One region of the Vibrio sp. HB236076 genome, then DNA from elsewhere that is predicted to be linked to it. Evidence: riboswitches for the same ligand, from Rfam matches in the RefSeq annotation. Region 1 holds a riboswitch; each other region holds the start of a gene.
What was found. Region 1 has a riboswitch for thiamine pyrophosphate ahead of thiC (phosphomethylpyrimidine synthase ThiC). Riboswitches for the same ligand answer to the same signal wherever they lie in the genome.

Region 1 (4,327 bases):
ATGTAAAGTAAGACTTTAGACTGTGAACAATTTGTAGTGGAGCGGTAGTTCAGTTGGTTAGAATACCGGCCTGTCACGCCGGGGGTCGCGGGTTCGAGTCCCGTCCGCTCCGCCACTTTTTAAGAAAGCCTGATTCGTTAAGAGTCAGGCTTTTTTTCGTTAACGGTAGTTCAAGCGGCAGTTCAGTTGGTTGCTATTATTTAGAACAAGCCGGCCTGTCACGCCGGGGGTCGCGGGTTCGAGTCCCGTCCGCTCCGCCACTTTTTAAGAAAGCCTGATTCGCAAGAGTCAGGCTTTTTTTCGTTAACGGTAGTTCAAGCGGCAGTTCAGTTGGTTGCTATTATTTAGAACAAGCCGGCCTGTCACGCCGGGGGTCGCGGGTTCGAGTCCCGTCCGCTCCGCCACTTTTTAAGAAAGCCTGATTCGTTAAGAGTCAGGCTTTTTTTCGTTAATGGTAAACACAGTCAATAACAGTCTGACACAGTCCGCTTCGCTTAACACAGTGAAAGACAGATCGCTGCGCTGCAAGGTCGTTTCACTTCAAGGACGCTGCGCTCAAGTGACAAGAAAGGTCAAAAGAATAAAATGAATGATAGCGGTTTTTAGTCTTAGGGTTTTCTGTTTACTTGGAACGAAGTGATCTTGTGACTTGAAGCGAAGCGATCTTGCCACTGTCTTTTACTGTGTGTCACTGTCTCATATTGTCTTATATTTTGGTTTTACCTAACTCAAATGGGGTCGGATTTGCGAAATAGACTGACTGACAGCGTCCTCGGTATTATGCGGATCCGACCCCTAGAAGTGATGAACCCAATAGGCAAAGAATGACTTTTGGTGTTGATTGTCATCATGTACTGCAATGGTTGAGGTCAATCTTTGTTCTTTGCCAAAGTGCGTTTTCGAGTCATAGGGGTCGGATCCACAACAGTTAGGCGCATAGGGTGAGTACTGCGATCCCGCGAATCCGACCCCAGGATGATTTCTTTCCACTCGTTTTTCTCAGCAACCCATCAATTTCGTGAACCACAGTGTTGTACAGTCAAACACAGATCGCTTCGCTTAACACAGTGAAAGACAGTCAACCTACTCAGTGGCTACCGGAATCAAGGGTCAAATTTGGTCTGTACAGGTATTAGGGCTTTTGGGTTGCCATGATCCAAATGCTATTCACGCTATGTTAACTCAGCAGTGGGCGCTGTTGATTTTGGGCTTTACTGCGTGCTCGGTACGGGGTCAGCAGCTTTGAAGAAGCTCGATCATATCAGTGAGGGTTGGGTAGAGAAGCTCTGACCCCTGTATGTTGTATTCAAAGACGCTTCGCTGGCATCGCTGTGTTGGTGACAGCGCACTTACCTCGGCTGCCGACCCCGTTCATCGAATAACACAAGATCGCTTTGCTTAAGACAGTGAAAGACAGGTCATGTGCTGAGACTGTCCTACACTGTCTCATACTGTCTTATATTTTGGTTTTACCTAACTCAAATGGGGTCGTGTTTGCGAAATAGACTAACTGACAGCGCCCTCGGTATTATGCGGATCCGACCCCTAGAAGTGATGAACCCAATAGGCAGAGAATGACTTTTGGTGTTGATTGTCATCATGTACTGCAATGGTTGAGGTCAGTCTTTGTTCTTTGCCAAAGTGCGTTTCGAGTCATAGGGGTCGGATCCACAACAGTTAGGCGCGAGGGTGAGTGCTGCGATCCCGCGAATCCGACCCCAGGATGATTTCTTCCCACTCGTTTTTCTCAGCAACCCATCAATTTCGTGAACCACAGTGAAAGACAGATCGCTGCGCTGCAAGATCGTTTCACTTCAAGGACGCTTCGCTCAAGTGGCAAGGTAAAATCAGTGTGGCATAGTGAATGACAGTTTGACACCTTAATACAGTGAACCACAGGTCATGTGGTGAGATCTATTTTGATCGCAATGATCTGAGTGCCATCAGTGGGATCGGTGTTAGTTATTGGTCTACGATAATGACGCGTAACTTCTAGCTGATTGCTCAACATATAAACGGTATGATACATGGGTTGTCGGTTAATTCGTGTAAAAGTGACTGCCGTAACTTTTTTATTTTTTAGATGTTCTTGATACTTATCACTTATTTTTTAATCTTTGGATTGCCAGTATGAATTACTTTTCCACTCTCACCTTTGTTGCATTAGGTGGTGCGATAGGGGCGTGCTCTCGTTTTCTTCTCTCGGAGCTTTTTGTTTTATTACTAGGTCGCAGTTTTCCTTACGGTACGCTATTCGTTAATGTAACGGGTTCTATGATGATGGGGGCTTTTACGGCTTTACTCACTATGCAGGCGGTGTCAGGTGATCCGTGGCGTCCTTTAATTGGTCTTGGTTTTCTAGGCGCTTTAACCACCTTTTCAACTTTTTCGATGGATAATGTCAATCTCTTACAACAAGGCGAGTTTGTTAAGATGGGACTCAATATGATGTTGAACGTCGTTCTCAGTGTTTCGGCTTGTTGGATGGGTTATCACATTTTAATGAAACAATAAGAGAATGCCGTTACAGGCTTGGTTTTGATCCAAGGCTGTGATAATAATAGCTTCACTTGTCGGAGTGCCATTTGGCTGAGACCGTTTATTCGGGATCCGTTGAACCTGATCAGGTTAATACCTGCGAAGGGAACAAGAGAATGTCTTTGGGCGTTTTTTGTCCTCATTTCATTTCTTCGGTCAGTTTTGATCGCTCTTGTATTATGCATTTATCCGGCAAGCATTTTTCTTAATACTTACTGGAGAATAATGCATGTCGACTCGCAAACAAGCTAGGCTATCAGCCCAGCAATTTATTGAAAATATTGAATCCTCACCTTATCCAAACTCGAAAAAAGTTTATCTTTCAGGTAGCCAGTACCATATAAAAGTCCCTTTTCGGGAAATCACCTTAACGGATACGATCATCGGTGGCACACCTAACAGCCCCGAGTATCAAGCGAATTCGCCAGTGTTGGTTTATGATACTTCTGGTCCATATACGGATCCTCAACATAAGATTGATGTTCATGTTGGTTTACCAAAGTTGCGTGCAGATTGGATACAAGCACGTGCTGATACTCATCAACTTTCAGGTTTATCATCTCAATATGCAAATCAAAGGCGTGAAGATTCAACCTTAGATACCTTGCGCTTTAAGTCTGATGCCATTGTTGTAAAAGCGAATCAGGGCAAGTGTGTGACTCAGCTCCATTACGCAAGACAAGGTATTATCACTCCAGAAATGGAGTTCATTGCATTGCGTGAGAATATGCAGCGCTTACAAGTACTGGATGAACAACTTGAGCATCAGCATCCCGGTCAAGCATTTGGGGCGCAGTTACCGCAGCAAATTACCCCTGAGTTTGTCAGAAGTGAAGTCGCAGCAGGGCGCGCGATCATTCCAGCTAACGTCAATCACCCCGAGTCAGAACCTATGATCATTGGCCGTAACTTTTTGGTGAAAGTGAATGCCAATATTGGTAACTCATCAGTTACTTCTTCGATAGAAGAAGAAGTTGAGAAACTGGTTTGGGCGACTCGCTGGGGCGCTGATACGGTGATGGATTTATCGACTGGGCGTAATATCCATGAGACCCGCGAATGGATATTGAGAAATAGTCCGGTTCCTATTGGCACGGTGCCCATGTACCAAGCCCTAGAGAAAGTGAATGGGGTTGCGGAGAATCTGACCTGGGAAGTGATGCGCGATACGCTCATTGAGCAGGCTGAGCAAGGCGTCGATTATTTTACCATCCACGCAGGCGTATTATTGCGTTATGTGCCGATGACGGCCAAGCGTGTCACGGGCATTGTGTCACGCGGTGGCTCGATTATGGCGAAGTGGTGTTTGGCTCATCACAAAGAAAGTTTCCTCTACACCCATTTTGAAGAAATTTGTCAAATCTGTGCCCAATATGATGTTTCTCTTTCTTTAGGTGATGGTTTACGCCCTGGGTCGATTGCTGATGCGAATGATGAAGCGCAATTCTCCGAGTTAAGGACGCTTGGTGAACTGACTAAGGTTGCTTGGCAGTATGATGTACAGGTAATGATCGAAGGCCCTGGCCACGTTCCTATGCACTTAATTAAAGAGAACATGGAAGAACAGCTCAAGCATTGTGATGAGGCACCATTTTACACATTAGGGCCGCTAACAACCGACATCGCGCCGGGTTATGATCACATTACCTCAGGAATTGGTGCGGCGATGATTGGGTGGTATGGCTGTGCGATGCTGTGTTATGTCACGCCAAAAGAGCACTTGGGGTTACCGAATAAAGAGGATGTCAAAACAGGCCTCATCACTTACAAATTAGCGGCTCATGCGGCC
Region 2 (4,327 bases), 350 kb from region 1:
GCTCGCCACTCCACGACACACCAACGCTGCCACCCCGTTAATCCTAAGGTTTGACACAGATATTGATAGTCTTGCTCTAACTTAAACATCGGTTGCGCTAGGCTTTTCACCGTGTACGGCAAGGCCATTAACCCATTGATCAGCACCACAACTTCAAAGGCATAATCAAAAGCGTTGGCCCAGTAGCGCAACAACAAAAACAGCCCGGTACTCAATACCAAACCCGGGGTTACTAAAATAATGGTCGCAATGAGATCTAAGTGATCCGCGGCTTTGCGATGATCACGCAAGCGCCAATAACGACTGGTGGCCTGAGTAAAGACCGCGCCGCACACCGCCAATACACTGGCCAAGCTGGCCACTTTAAACGAGTTCAACATCGCCTGCCAGTAACGGCTATCACTAACCACATCAAACCACTGTGAATTAAGGCCACTGTGAATAACACTGAGCAAAGGCGGAATAACAAAAGCAATCGCAACAGCAATCCAAACGCGATTCCAATGCTGTGCTCGCGAGGATTGAAATTGTGTCACTGGCTCTACCGGTGTCGCGCCTTGATTCGATGGCAGCGCATTTTGTCCTTTTTGCAATACGATCGCCATAGTGCCACACAAGAGCATTTGCCAAATGGCCAATATCGCCCCCGTTGCCAAATCAAAATCAAACTTAATCGCCTGATAAATAGCCAATTCAATCGTTGTGGACTTTGGGCCGCCCCCTAATGCCATGACAGTCGCAAAACTGGTGAAACACAGCATAAACACCAACCCGGCAATCGCAGGCACTTGCTGGCGTAACCAAGGCCATTCTACCGTGCGAAATTTCTCAACACTGTTCATACCTAAGTGCGCCGCCAATAAGTGCTGTTCGTACGGAATGCTCTCTAAGCTCTGCAGCAGTAAACGCGCGGCGTAAGGCAAATTAAAAAAAACATGCGCGAGTAGAATGCCGCCGAGACCGTAAATAGAAAAGGAATGTTCCACACCCAAGGTTGTCAGCAATGACGCCAAATAGCCGCGATTGCCGTAAATAGTCAACAGGCCAAACACCCCAACGAGAACCGGTAGCACCAAGGTCGATGAGAAAATCTTCAGGACGACATGACGGCCGCGAAATTGGCTACGCGATAAAGCATGAGCCACGGGGATCGCCAAGCCCACACTCAAAACAGTCGACAAACTGGCTTGCAAAAAACTAAACCAAGTTACATGACGAAGGTATGGGTCTTGCCACAGCTGTTCAATAGGTAAATGAGCACTTTGCATCAGTAAGGCGCTTAATGCACTGACCACTAAAACAACAATGAGGCTGGCAATCACCAGCCCCATTTTTGGCACGCGAGTGTTCATAACCCGAGTACCTCTAACATAACAACAAACAAAATCATCGTTCTCTTAGTGGGTCAAGGCTTGTTGCCACTCGCGAATCCAATCTCGACGATGAGTCGCCACCTCTTCTGCCGGTAAACTCAAGACTTTGGTCGGCTTAGCAAGACCGCGATAACCTTCCGGTAACGCAACGTCCGTGACGGGATACATCCAGTTGGTGGTAGGAATAATACTCTGCACGTCATCGCTCACTAAGTAGTTTAAAAAGGCTTGAGCCAACTCAGGATGAGGAGCGTTCTTCAACGCGGCGGCGACTTCAACCTGCACGTATTCCCCTTCGCTAAAGGACGTCGCCGCGTACTGATCATCGCCTTCAGCAATTAAGTGATAAGCCGGGGAAGTCGTGTACGACAAAACCATATCGGACTCCCCTTTTAGGAATAATGAATAAGCTTCTGACCAGCCCTTGGTGACCGTTACGGTCTGCTTGGCCAACGCCTTCCACACCGATGAAGCCTTATCGCCGTATAACGCTTTCACCCACAGCATCAAGCCTTGCCCTGGCGTTGAAGTGCGCGGATCTTGATAAATAATACGCAGGTCTTGGCGCTCGACCAATTGTGCAAAAGAGCTCGGGGGGTTACTCAGTTTTTCCTTGTTGTATACGAAGGAAAAGTAGCCATAGTCATAGGGTAAGAACGTGGTGTTTTGCCAACCATTCGGCAGCGTCAGTTTCGCCGAGTCCAATTGGTAGTCGGCAAATAAGCCGGTTTTTTGAGCTTCATTGATCAAGTTGTTATCCAAACCAAGCGCGATATCGGCTTGGCTGTTTTTTCCCTCTAAACGCAAGCGATTGAGAATGGATACGCCGTCGTCTAAGCTGACAAATTGCACTTCACAGCCACACTGTTGTTCAAAACCCGTTTTCACTTTCGGCCCTGGGCCCCAATCTGAGGCAAAAGAGTCGTAGGTATAGACTTGAAGCACTGGCTTCTCAGCCCAAGCGTGACTACTTACTAAAGCGCTTATCGCCACCATCGTGGTGGTAAAGGAAGATTTAATCGGTGCTATCACTTGCTCGCTCTCCGTGTTTGAGCGGCACAGGAGACTTGAGGGGGAGAGGGGGTTCTCATCTCAATTCCTACGCCAGCATTATCTGGTTCAGGTGGTATCATCACTCGCGATGACGATGCGGGTCCCGGCTTAACCGATCTCAGCCACTGTCAGACAGTTAGGCTCCCCGTTGAGTTTGAGACATTGTACTGAGCCAAAAAACAATTGGCTACTGTCACAACAAATTTTAGTGATTCGAGCCACGTTAAGCCCGCTGATAAACGCGATGAGCCCCGGAGTCGATTCACCCTTAGGTATGCGGTCGTTGTCGAGGATTATAGCCCCAGCGCGGAACTAGCCCTTGATCGATGCCAAGGTGATCCAACACTCGAGCTACCATGAAGTCGACCAGGTCTTCAATGCTTTGTGGTTGATGATAAAAGCCAGGGGCTGCGGGCATGATGGTCACCCCCATGGCGGAAAGTTTGTGCATATTTTCAAGGTGCAGCGTCGAGAATGGCGTTTCTCGCACCACCAACATTAACTGACCGCGCTCTTTGAGTACCACATCCGCAGCACGCTCAATCAAATTGTCAGACATACCATGGGCAATCGCCGCCACACTACCAGCGGAGCATGGGCAAACCACCATTTGCTTTGGCGCCGCCGAACCCGAGGCAACCGGTGAAAACCAATCTTCTTTACCACAGACGATTAACTGCTCGGCATCACATTGAAAGCGCTCGACTAAGAACGCGTGTGCCGCCTGAGGCCCGCTCGGTAATTGGAGCCCTTCCTCGGTGGCAAGTACCACACGAGCCGCAGATGAGATCAGCAAATACACTTGATAATCTGCCGCTAACAAACACTCCAAAAGGCGCAGACCATAAGGCGCACCCGATGCCCCCGTCCAGGCGAGAGTAATGGCTTTTTGTGTACGTTGATAGCTAGGTTGAACGGCTGTTGGCATTGTATTTTTCCACTTCACTGACTGTTGTTTTTGTCGTTGTAAAAGACGGGCCTAACGCACCGCAGCGCGTAAAGCTTGGCGGCGTAAACCGTCGATCACTTTTTGATGTAAACCACCAAAACCGCCGTTACTCATGATCAAAAGATGATCCCCCTCCAGACTGTCCGACACCAGTTGCTGGCTCAATTGTTCTATGTTATTGAGCACGTGAACAGGCTGCTTACATTGAGCGGCCACTTCCTCGAGCGACCAAGGCAGATCCGGATCTTGATACAGATAAATCACATCAGCACTGGCCAATGATTGCGCTAAGCTGTCTTTATGTACGCCTTGCTTCATGGTTGCTGAGCGCGCTTCAAGTACCGCCACCAGGCGCGACGGTTCGCCCTGCTTTAAGATAGGCTGTATATGGTTACGCAAACCGGCAATGGTGAGATCAATCGCGGTTGGGTGGTGAGCGAAATCGTCATAGACCTTCACTCCTTCGACCTCGCCTTTGAGCTCCATACGTCGTTGGGTATTGACAAACAGCCCTAAAGCTTCACAACTGTGCTCAGCGACGACACCGACATGGCGAGCCGCCGCAATCGCCATCAAGGCATTGTTGACGTTGTGATCGCCAATTAATGACCATTTTACCTCGCCGACGTTCTGTTGTTGGAAATACACCTCAAAATGACTGCCATCCGGCGACAACTTTCGCGCTGACCAACCGTTGTCGGCGTGCAGATATTCACACTCACTCCAGCAACCGCGATCTAAAACTTGCTTTAACGCCGGCTCATCGGCGGGCAAAAACACTTTTCCCTGACCTGGGACCGTTCTGACTAAATGATGAAATTGCTTCTGAATCGCCGCTAAATCCTCGAAGATGTCGGCATGATCGAACTCAAGGTTGTTTAAAATCACACTGCGAGGACGATAGTGAACAAACTTAGAACGCTTATCGAAAAAAGCACTGTCATATTCGTCC
Region 3 (4,327 bases), on a different replicon from region 1:
CGAGCCACAACATTAAAATTGGCGCAATGGCAAATACCGGGATCGCTTGACTGGCAATCAGCATCGGTAACAACCAACGTTTTAGTGGCTCAAACAACAACATTTGTAGGGCAAACACCAAACCCATCACTAAACCAAGCGTGAGTCCAAGTAAGATCTCCTGGGCGGTGACCCAGGTGTGTGCGAGCAACACATCAAAGCGAAAATACAGTCGAGTCAGAACTTCAACTGGAGTTGGCAAAATGAAACTGGGCAGCTTGCACACCACCACAATCACTTGCCAAAGCGCCAATATAACCAAGGTGCTGACGGTTAGGTACAGAGCCGGGTGAGTAACGCGATCTGTTTGACGGTTGTGAGCGGATACCGGCTTGTATTGAGTGTTCTCACGCATCATCTTGCTCCAATTGTTGTAAAATCTGCTGTTGTAAGGCCGCGCTGTCGCTATCGAAAAGGCGAGGTGGTAAGGCGCGAGGCACGGGCAGCGGTTTGGCCTGGGCGGGGTTGCCTTGCAATACATACAATTGGTGAGCGAGGCGCAGGGCCTCTTGTGGTTCGTGAGTGATCAACACCACGGTTTTATCTTGTAGCATGGTGGCGGATAGGGTTTGCAATTTATGACGAGTGACCGCATCGAGCGCCGAAAAGGGCTCGTCCATTAACACAATTGGCTTGTCTTGCATTAAGGTCCGCGCGAGGGCTACGCGTTGGCGCATCCCGCCTGACAGTTGTGCGGGTTTGGCATTGGCATGCGCGGCTAGGCCCACTTTTTCAAGTAAATGAAGGGCTTTTGCTTTGTCTTTGGCCGCGGCGTTGGTGTGTGAAAAGCGCGAGCTTAGGCAGACGTTTTCTAACACATTGAGCCAAGGTAGTAATAAATCTTGCTGCGCCATGTAGGCGATACGCGAATGTATCTCTCCGCCATCGCTGGTGGTGAGTGTGCCTTGCCATCTGACCTGCGTCGGTAATAAACCGGCCAGATAGCGCAAGAGCGTGGTTTTCCCCCCACCACTTCGCCCGAGTAAAACAGTCCACTGCCCAGCGGGGAAGGTGATGTTTAACCTCGCCAGGGTGGCGGTGTCGCTGTCGTGGTATTGCAAACTTGCGTCAGTCAGTTGAATGCCAACCGGTTTTTCCTTGTTGTCATAGGCGCCTTCAGCGCGTTGGTCACGAACACATGCTTCACTTTGGTATGGTTTAGTCGCGCCTTGTTTATCTGCGCTTTGTTTATTCGAGCATTGTTTACTAGTGGATTGTTTACTCGTGGATTGTTCGCGGCGGTTTATTTCGCGGGCGCGGTGTTGATTATCTAACATGGTTGTGCCCGGCAAAAAAGTGATGAACCGGGCCGTGACCACGACCGACGTGTAACTCATCGGCATGGGCAATCGCATGAGAGATATACCGCTTGGCTAAAGCGACGGCCTTGTCGAGTGAGTTGCCTTGCCCGAGGTAGGAGGCGATCGCGGCAGAAAGGGTACACCCTGTGCCATGGGTATTGTTGGTCGGGAAACGCTTGGCGCGAATTGGAGTGGCCGAATGGGGAGTAATCAGGAGATCATTGCTGTTTTGCTCTTCTTCTAGGTGGCCCCCTTTGAGCAAAATGGCCTTTGCTCCCATAGCGCGCAGATCGCCGATCATAGCGTTCATTTGCGCTTCGCATTGAGGCACTGTACGGCCTGTTAATGCCGCGCCTTCTGGTAAATTAGGGGTGATAATATCCGCCAGTGGGATGAGTGTCTCTTTTAAGGTGTCGATGGCGTCCGTGTCGAGTAATACATCCCCGCTGGTGGCAACCATGACAGGATCAAGCACCAAGTGTCGCGGCTGGTATTGGGTGAGTTTGTTCGCTACCGCCTTGATGATATTGGCGTCGGCGAGCATACCGATTTTAACCGCGACGATGTTTAGATCGCTGAACACGGCATCGAGTTGGCTTTCGACATGCGCGATGGGAATGGGGAAGACGGCACTAACGCCTTGGGTGTTTTGCGAGGTGATGGCGGTAATCACAGAGCAAGCGAATCCACCCGTGGCAGAGATGGCTTTAATATCGGCTTGAATACCGGCGCCGCCACCGCTGTCAGACCCGGCAATGGTCAACACAATGGGTGTGGTGGGTGAAGAAAAACTGGGTTGTGACGGCTGCGTCATGTATCGCTCCTATATCAAAACGTATAGGAACTGACTTATGCCGTACGTCATCGCCGATCGGTTTTGCGATGGACGATCGCAAATGGCAGTGGTGCTGAGGCAAAAGGTGCATAGTTCCCTACGTCAGTATTAACTGAATCAGGTTCAACGGGTCTCGAATCTCGATCTCAGCCAACACCTATTGCGTGGCCCCCCGACTATTTGGTTAAAAGAGTAACAGGAAACATCTGTGAAGGGTAGACTTTCTTTTTGAATGAACTGAATGAACTGAATGAACTGAATGAACTGAATGAACTGAATGAGCGGAATAAGCAAAATGAGCACGACTTCTTGCGCGACTGATGTCCAAGCTCGCTGAGTGCCAACAGCAAGAAAAGCTTAGCCCTAGACGTGACAAATTGAGGTGGTGGGCATCAAAATGGTGAACTCATCGCGAGAGGCACTGCGGTATTTGTTTTAGTCTTGATTGTTTTGCGCCAGTTGCTCGCTGATCACGTCCGGGCTTGCAGGGCGACAAAACAAGAAGCCTTGGGCGAAATCAATGCCAATCGACTTGCAATACTCGGCCTGTTGCTCGGTTTCTATCCCCTCGACGATAATGTCTAGATTCAGCTGATGGCCGATACTCACCACCGCCGCCAGTAAAGCGGTCTCGATATGGCTTTCGGGGATGTTTTGAATAAAACTGCGGTCGATTTTTAGATGCGTGACTGGCAAGGTTTTTAAGTAGTTTAATGAGGAATAGCCTGTGCCAAAGTCATCAATGGCAATCTCGACGCCACTGTCTTTTAGGGCTTGGAGTTGCTCGAGTAAATGATGGTTGGACTGAATAAGCGTATGCTCAGTGAGCTCAATGCCAATCTGCTCAGCGGTGAGTTGATGTTCTTGTTTGAGCTGAGAAAATTGTTCAAAAAAGTCGCTTTGGATCACTTGTTTGCCGGACACATTGATGTCTATGCGAAGGTGATGACCTTGCGCTTGCCAGGATTGAGCTTGCTGACAGGCTTGTTTTAAGACCCAATCACCAAGGTGTAGGATCAAATCAGAGCGCTCAGCAATCGGTACGAATACCGCTGGGGAGTTTGGCAGTCGTTCGTCTTGTGGGAACCAACGCAGCAGCGCTTCACAGGCGACGATCTGATGGTTACTTAAATCGTAAATGGGTTGGTAATAAAGAGTCAGTTCATCGTTGTCGATCGCTGCGTGCAACGCTTTGGATAGTGCGTGTTGTAAGAGCATGTCATCGGCCATTTTGGGTGTGAAAACCTGGTGGCGTCCGTGTCCTTGTTCCTTGGCGTGATACATGGCGAGATCGGCGTTTTTTAACAGGGCTTCAGCGCTGTGGCTGTCTTGTGGGTAGTGGCTAATACCGATACTGGCACTGGATAACAGGTTTTCACGACCGATCTGAAAAGGAGATGAGAAGGCCGCCTGGATTTGCTGAAGACGCACTTGTACCTCAACGGTGTGTTGAAAGGGCATCAACAACACAAACTCATCGCCACCAAAACGCGCCAATAATTCGCCCTCGCTGGTGATGTTGCTCAGGCGCTGGGCAACGGCCTTAAGAAGATCATCGCCCCAATGATGACCCAGCGTGTCATTGACTTCTTTAAAGACGTCTAAGTCGATGAAGAAAAGCGCCAATTGACAGTTTTCCCCTTGCTCTTCTATGTGTTGCTTGAGCCGCTCGTCTAAATGACGGCGATTGGGCAGGCCAGTCAATTGGTCGGTGATTGCGCGTTGGCGCAACTCCTGCTGCGCTTGGTATTGCTCACTAAGGTCGACATCGACGCAAAACATTTCTGGCTCGTCGGTGTCTTGTTTGAGCATGATATGAGAGGAAAACACCGGTACATAAGAGCCATCTTTGCGCTGTAAAATCAATTCTGCAGAGGGGATGGCAATGCCTTTGTCTATCCATTGTTGATGTAAAGCGATGACCGTAGGGCGCATGCCTTCTGGGATAATTAAGTCTTCAAGTTTTTGGCCAAGCGCGTCTTCGCGGCGATAACCATAGATCTCTTCACTTGAGCGATTCCAGTGAATGACGCGGCGGTGTTTGTCGTATCCTTGAACCGAGACTTTTGGCAAGGCGTCGAGGAGTTCTATAAATCGACGTTCGGCGATGAGGTGACTGGCTAGCTCACTTGGTTTGGGTTTGTTTTGGGCG

Region 2: linked by a shared signal. The riboswitch ahead of thiB (thiamine ABC transporter substrate binding subunit) and the one ahead of thiC (phosphomethylpyrimidine synthase ThiC) in region 1 are both predicted to bind thiamine pyrophosphate.
Region 3: linked by a shared signal. The riboswitch ahead of thiD (bifunctional hydroxymethylpyrimidine kinase/phosphomethylpyrimidine kinase) and the one ahead of thiC (phosphomethylpyrimidine synthase ThiC) in region 1 are both predicted to bind thiamine pyrophosphate.

What each region holds. Positions count from the first base shown of each region.
Region 1 covers NZ_CP162601.1:2,944,375-2,948,701, reverse strand. Annotated here, with positions in the region: tRNA gene AB0763_RS12985 (tRNA-Asp) at 39-115, shown strand; gene crcB (fluoride efflux transporter CrcB) at 2,131-2,514, shown strand; TPP riboswitch at 2,565-2,663, shown strand; gene thiC (phosphomethylpyrimidine synthase ThiC) at 2,768-4,327, shown strand, end outside.
Region 2 covers NZ_CP162601.1:290,430-294,756, reverse strand. Annotated here, with positions in the region: gene thiP (thiamine/thiamine pyrophosphate ABC transporter permease) at 1-1,352, opposite strand, end outside; gene thiB (thiamine ABC transporter substrate binding subunit) at 1,398-2,369, opposite strand; TPP riboswitch at 2,453-2,584, opposite strand; gene AB0763_RS01450 (flavin prenyltransferase UbiX) at 2,695-3,354, opposite strand; gene mpl (UDP-N-acetylmuramate:L-alanyl-gamma-D-glutamyl-meso-diaminopimelate ligase) at 3,406-4,327, opposite strand, start outside.
Region 3 covers NZ_CP162602.1:687,771-692,097, forward strand. Annotated here, with positions in the region: gene AB0763_RS16390 (ABC transporter permease) at 1-394, opposite strand, end outside; gene AB0763_RS16395 (ABC transporter ATP-binding protein) at 387-1,316, opposite strand; gene thiD (bifunctional hydroxymethylpyrimidine kinase/phosphomethylpyrimidine kinase) at 1,306-2,154, opposite strand; TPP riboswitch at 2,253-2,360, opposite strand; gene AB0763_RS16405 (bifunctional diguanylate cyclase/phosphodiesterase) at 2,611-4,327, opposite strand, start outside.